Gemmata palustris: one gene and its partner. The main gene of each other region encodes a partner of the protein of the gene in region 2 in a complex. Links are inferred from orthologs where the notes say so. Each region holds a gene or a part of one and is shown on either strand. Other genes may lie near its edges. The genes, in order: J8F10_RS13250 and lpdA.

Region 1 (3,174 bases), 1.8 Mb from region 2 along the record:
ACTGCCGCGACGCGGGCGCGCCGCATGTGCGGGGGTGCTGGGTCGTGGACCTGCTGTTGGGCAAGGAGTAGCGGGGCACGGGGGGCGCGGTGGTGGCTTTGTAGCCACGGATGGGGCGACCGCAGCTCGCCAGGGGTGAAACCCCTGGCGAGCTGCGCGTGGTCGGGGACCGGGTGGCGCCCAGTGTTGTTTGGGGCGCGGGTGCGCACGGGGTTCCCAGGGTGCGCCCGCGTTGCGGTCGACCCTGGACGGGGGAGTATGACCCCTTCGGGGTACCGGCATTGGTCGTGCGGGCGCGCGCCGCGTGTGGGCGCACCCGCCGCCCTTGCGGGCGGGGTTCACCGGGGCTCAAGGGTGGTTCGGGTTTCTACCCCGAAGGGGTTGCACATCCCAGCCCCCGGGTCGTGATGCGCACCCGGGGAAACACCCGCGGGGAAGAAACTGTTTGTATTTATTCGTTCACTAGTATACAATTTGCCAATGCGCGGACCGAGTGTCCGATGCTATTGTGCGCGCGGGACATGCACGGGTGCAGGTGCGAAATGTTGGCCGAATGCTCACCCGGAAGCGCAGAAATGTCAGCGATTGTTAGCCATCTGCGGGGGATGATTCGGCGCCCGATGTGTCAAAAGCCCGGGGATATCAGCAGTTGGTGTGTTGCTCGGCCGGCGCGATCGGCCCCGGCCCCGAAATGTTAGCAAATGTTAGTCCGGCGGCCCGTTGACCGAAACGGCAGGCCGGTTTCGGATTGTGCCCTCTCCCCTTGCGGGAGAGGGTGGTGAGGCTTTGCGAACCGGGTGAGGGGTGGTTCCTGTGTGTGGGAGCAACCCCTCACCCCGCCGCGAAGCGCGACGACCCTCTCCCGCAAGGGGAGAGGGCACAAACACGAATCCCCTGCGGGTCGACCGCGGCCCCCGGTGGTTCTCACGTCTCCATCAGGAGCCGGAGCGGGTCGCTGAAGAGCTGGGACAGGCGCACCGCGAACCGGCACCCGTCGGCCCCGTCGATGACGCGGTGGTCGTAGGTGAGCGAGAGCGGCATCACGAGCCGCGCGACGATCTGCCCGTCGCGCACGACCGGTTGCAGTGCGGACTTCGACAGGCCCAGGATCGCCACCTCGGGGTAGTTCACCAGCGGCGTGAACCCGGTGCCCCCGATGCCGCCCAGGTTCGTGATGGTGAACGTGCCCCCGCGCATCTCGTCGATCGTGAGCTTGTTCGTGCGGGCCTTCTCCGCGATGACGGACACTTCCGCGGCCAGGTCGCGGATGCTCTTCTTGTCCGCGTCGCGGATCACGGGCACCTTCAGCCCCGCGTCCGTGTCCACCGCGATGCCGATGTGGAAGTACTTCTTGAGGACCAGCTTGCCCGCGTTCATGTCGTAGCTGCTGTTGAACCGCGGGAACTCCTTCAGGGCCGCGATGCACGCCTTGATCGCGAGCACCGTCATCGTGATCTTCGGGCTACCTTTGGGGAGGGCGTCGACGATGCGCTTGCGCCCGGCTTCCAGGTCGGTGATGTCCGCGAGCTCGTGCTGCGTGACCATCGGCATGGTCCGCCAGCCGACGGTGAGGTTCTTCGCGATCGCCTGCCGGGTCACACCGATATCGGTCACCTCGACCGGCCCGAACTTCGCGAAGTCCGGCAGCGGCGGGAGCGCGAACGCATTCACGATGATCCCGCTCGCGGGCGCGGCCGGCCCGCCGCCGGTGCCCTTCACGCGCTGGCGCTCGGTGCGGACGAAGCCCTTGAGGTCGTCGAGCGTCACGCGGCCCTCGCGCCCGCTGCCCTTCAGCTCGCCGAGTGCGACGCCGAGTTCGCGTGCGAGTTTGCGCGTCGCGGGTCCGGCGGGGACGACCGTCTTGGTGCCGCTCGCGCTGCCGTTGTTCGATGCGGGCTGCGCTTGTGGGGAGGGCGCGGCCGACGTCGGTGCGGCTTGTTGGGCCGGTGCGGGCGTCGAAGCCTTCGGCTCGGTCGGTGCGGCGCCCGCGGTCTTGAGGGTGACGAGCTTGCCCCCGACGGCGACCTTGTCTCCGGGCTTGACGTGGACCGCTTCGACGGTGCCGTCGGCCTCGGCGGTGACCTCCATCGAGGCCTTGTCGGTGCTCACCTCGACCAGCGCCTGGCCCGACTTGACCGCGTCGCCCGCCTTCACGAACACCGCCGTGACCGTACCGCCCTCAATACCCTCGCCCGGGTTCGCGAGCACGACGTCGATCGATGCGGCGTCGGCGCGAGGCGCTTCGGCCTTCGGTTGCGGCGCGGGCGCGGCCGGGGCTTCTGCCTTCGGCTGGGGTGGGCTCTTCGGTGCGGGCGCCTCGCTCGGCTTCGCCCCGCCGGATACGCGGACGAGTTTGCCTCCGACGGCGACCTTGTCTCCGGGTTTGACGTGGACCGCTTCGACGGTGCCGTCGGCCTCGGCGGTGACCTCCATCGAGGCCTTGTCGGTGCTCACCTCGACCAGCGCCTGGCCCGACTTGACCGCGTCGCCCGCCTTCACGAACACCGCCGTGACCGTACCGCCCTCAATACCCTCGCCCGGGTTCGCAAGCACGATGTCCATTAGGCCCCCTACGGACCGCGCGCACGCGACCCGCCACTGTGGTGTCAACTTGTCCGAACGGTCACGCGGTGCGAGCCGGGGGCGCGAGGTCGCGCGCCTTCGATTGTCACTGTCCGACGGCGCGCCCCGGTCAGATGGTCCACGGGTGCGCGGCGTCCGGGTCGATGCCCAGGTCCGCGACCGCCTTCTTCACCGTGCCGGGGTCGAGTTGCCCCTGCTCGAAGAGCGCGTACAGCGCGGCGACCACCACGTTCTCGGCGTCCACCTCGAAGAAGCGCCGCAGCGCCTTGCGCGTTTCCGAGCGGCCGAACCCGTCGGTGCCCAGCGCGAGCAGCCGGCCGTTCAGGTACGGGGCGACCGTTTCCGGCAGCGCCCGCATGTAGTCGCTCGTCGCGACGATCGGCCCCTTCGTGGCGCCGAGCACCTGGGAAACGAACGGCACCTTCTTGGGCGCGTCCGGGTGCAGGCGGTTGTGGCGCTCGCACTCGATGGCGTCCTTGCGGAGCATCTGGTAGCTGGTCGCGCTGTAGACCGTGCTGGCGATGTTGTACTTGTCCGCGAGGATCTGCTGTGCCCGGAGCGCCTCGTTCAGGATGACGCCGCTGCCGAGGA
Region 2 (3,139 bases):
GTATTGGTAGGGTTTGGCGGAGTAGATGCGGGTGATCGGTTTGCCTGGAGGTTCTTCGGCGTAGAAGCCACCAGCCTCGATGAGCAAGTTGGACAGGTTGTTATCCCACACCGCAGGAACTTGATCCTCCTTGAGCTTCTCCACATCGATTCCGAGAGCCTTCATTGCCGTTCTTCCGAAGTCGTGCATCTCGCAGACTTCCCGGTGCGCAAATCGGATAACCCGACGACTGGGAGCATCGGTCAACGGGTTCGTCTCGGACTGGTACATCACGAGGGCGGCTTCGAGGGATTGAAACGCCCAAGCGTACAACCCAAACAGTAACTCCTCCGTTGTCGGCGCGCACTGAATCTCATCGAAGAACGCTTCCAGCGCCGGGTGCGGGATGTCCTCCAGTCCCAACGGCGGCTCGCGCATCTCACCGATGCGCGTGCGCAGCGCGGTGACGTGTTCCGCGCACAAATAGGCGTGGTGCGCGAAGGCGGTTTTCAGTTCGTAGATCGGTTCCGCGGTGATACGGGCCGTGAGGATCTGGTGCAGCCGCTTGAAGCAGTAGTGGAAGCGCTTCAGTCGCCGGACGCATTCTTCGACAGATAGACCCGGGCGCGCGGCCTCTTCGAGCGTGCAAAGCCCGGCGAGTGGCGGTAAACCCTTGTACGATGTGTAACCGGTCAGCGGGGTCGGTGTCGGCACGACGGAGCGCTCCTGTTCTCGTTCGGGGAGATTGGGGAGCATTCTACCCCGAAAACCCGGGGCGATTGACCCCGGGTTTCGAGTTACCGACCGTCCGCGTGCGCTACTTCGTTGCCTTGCGCGGCCGGCCGACGTGCGTGGCGGCGCCGTAAGCGAGTTCGGCGCTCTCCATCACGGTTTCGCTCAACGTCGGGTGCGGGTGGATGCTCTCCAACACGTCGCGCGCCACCGCGCCCATTTCGATCGCCAGAACGCTCTCCGCGATCATCTCGCCGGCCCCCGCGCCCACGATCCCCACTCCCAGAATGCGCTTGGTTTCGGGGTCGACGAGCATCTTCGTGCGCCCTTCCGTGCGCGCGATGCTCACGGCCCGACCGCTCGCGGCCCACGGGAAGTTCAGCGCCTCGTAGGGGATCTTCTTCTCGTCGGCTTCCTTCTGCGTAATGCCGGCCCATGCGATTTCGGGGTCGGTGAAGATCACGGCCGGGATCGCGCGCGGGTTCCACTCCGCCGGTTCTCCGTGAATCACTTCCACCACAACGCGCGCTTCCGCCGTGGCCTTGTGCGCGAGACCGGGTTCCTCGCCCACGTCGCCGATCGCGAAGATGTGCGGGACGTTCGTGCGGCGCTGCTTATCGATGGGGATGAAGCCCTTCTCGGTCACGTTCACGCCGGCCTTGTGGAGACCGAGGCCCGCGGAGTTCGGCCGGCGCCCGACGGAGATGAGCACGCGATCGAACGTCAGCGACGCCGGCGCCCCCGCGCCTTCGAGCTTCACGACGATGCCGTCCTTCGTGGCTTCCAGCCCCATCACTTTCGTACTCGTGTAGATCGCCTCGAACTCGGCCTTCAGCTTCCGTTCGAGCGGGTCGACGAGATCCTTGTCGGCCATGAAGAGGATGCGGTCGAGCGCCTCCACCACCGTCACCTTGCTGCCGAGCGCCGCGTACACGCTGCCGATTTCCAGCCCGATGTACCCGCCGCCGATCACGAGGAACTTCTTCGGCACGTCCGGCAACAGGAGGGCGCCGGTGCTGTCCATCACGCGGTCGTCGTTGATCTGCCACGGCTTCGGCACCACCGGGAGCGACCCGGTCGCGATGATGCAGTTCTGGAACTTGATCGTTTGCGGCGCGTCGCCGGTCACTTCGACCGTGTTGGGCGACGTGAACACCGCGCGGCCCTTCACCACATCGACCCCACGGCCCTTCGTGAGCTGGCCGATACCCCCCGTCAGCTTACCGACCACTTTTGCCTGCACGAAGTCGCGCAGTTTCGCGAGATCGAGCGTCGGCTCGCCGAACGTGACGCCGAAATTCGCCATCTCGTGCGCTTCGCGAATGATCTTCGCGGTGTGCAGCAGCGCCTTGCTCGGGATGCACCCCCGGTTGAGGCACACGCCGCCGAGCTTGGCCCCCTCGTCCACCAGCGTGACCTTGATCCCGTGGTCGGCGGCGTGGAGCGCGGCCGGGTACCCGCCGGGGCCGCCACCGATGACGAGGAGCTGCGTTTCGCGAACGTCGGACATGGGATTCTCCGTGAGTGCGAGCACCAACAGAAACAGGGGGCATTCGCCCCCCGCTCGCCTTGATGGAATTGTATACGCGGAGGCCGGCCGCGTGGGTCAGTCTTCGGAGTAGCCCAGAACCCCGCGAACGACGGCCACCAGCCCGAACAGGAACAGAATCGGGGGATAAAAGTAGATTCGCCCGGCGGCCCAGCCCAAACCGAACCACACAACCGCGAGGATCATCGACCCGACCCCGCCGAGTACCGCGGGCGAGATGTGAATCGCCGGGCGCCGCGGTTCGGGGGCGTATTCGGGGTAGGAGTTGTAATCCGGCGCCCGCACGGGCTCACGGGCCTTGATCTTCGGGACCGTTTTCTGGGAGCGCTCCGGTTCGGCCGATTCGCGCACGGGAGCCGCGGTCCAGGCCGGCGCTTTTGATGGCTCCGGATCGGGGCTTTCCAACAGCGCACGGTAGGCTTCGTCTTCCGCGAAACCGGGTTCCGGCGGCGCGGCTTCGGGGACGGGAACGGTTAGCGGGGTGCCGCACGACGGGCACTTGGTCCGTTTACCGGCGAACGCATCGCCGACACTGAAATGCCTTCCGCATGTGCAATCGAACGTAATGGGCATTGGGTACCGTGGGCGTGTGGGTGGCGTCAGCCGTAGTTCTTGCGTCCCTTGTTGAAGTTCGGCAACCCGTCCTTCTTCCGCGGTTGACCGTCGTGGTCGAGAGTGGAACTGGACGGCGGGGGTTGGATCAGGCCGTAAGGCGTCTTGTCGTCATCGTCGTCATCGTACCGCGGCTTGCCGTAGGCTTTTGGCGGGGCCAGGGGCGGAATTTCAACCGGTTCGGGCAGCTCCTCTGCAATCTCGAACACGGGTTCGGGCTCGGGCACGCTGGCGATCGCGTTACACACGGGGCACCGTGCGCGTTTT

Evidence for each region.
Region 1: the proteins of lpdA (region 2) and J8F10_RS13250 are in contact, whole or in part, in a crystal structure (PDB 1EBD), measured with the Geobacillus stearothermophilus proteins. The link is inferred for Gemmata palustris from one-to-one orthologs. Residues at the interface, in WP_049624544.1 of Geobacillus stearothermophilus: Pro340, Ser341, Asp344, Tyr345, Arg403, Asp406, Val408, Glu431, Ala432, Gly433, Asp438; in WP_033016211.1 of Geobacillus stearothermophilus: Ile130, Ala131, Met132, Pro133, Arg136, Arg140, Glu141, Asn155, Arg157.

What each region holds. Positions count from the first base shown.
Region 1 is NZ_JAGKQQ010000001.1:3,264,003-3,267,176, reverse strand. Bases 244-3,099 are described here. They hold J8F10_RS13250 (2-oxo acid dehydrogenase subunit E2), read right to left. Parts: upstream 2,563-3,099; coding sequence 925-2,562; downstream 244-924. Other genes in these bases: aceE (pyruvate dehydrogenase (acetyl-transferring), homodimeric type), read right to left, coding at 2,693-3,099. Outside these bases: J8F10_RS38810 (hypothetical protein), read left to right, coding at 1-71; more of aceE, read right to left, coding at 3,100-3,174.
Region 2 is NZ_JAGKQQ010000001.1:5,048,878-5,052,016, forward strand. The notes cover bases 10-2,830. They hold lpdA (dihydrolipoyl dehydrogenase), read right to left. Parts: upstream 2,222-2,830; coding sequence 797-2,221; downstream 10-796. Other genes in these bases: J8F10_RS20690 (hypothetical protein), read right to left, coding at 10-693; J8F10_RS20700 (hypothetical protein), read right to left, coding at 2,318-2,830. Outside these bases: more of J8F10_RS20690, read right to left, coding at 1-9; more of J8F10_RS20700, read right to left, coding at 2,831-2,833; J8F10_RS20705 (hypothetical protein), read right to left, coding at 2,860-3,139. UniProt on the Escherichia coli protein: Lipoamide dehydrogenase is a component of the glycine cleavage system as well as of the alpha-ketoacid dehydrogenase complexes.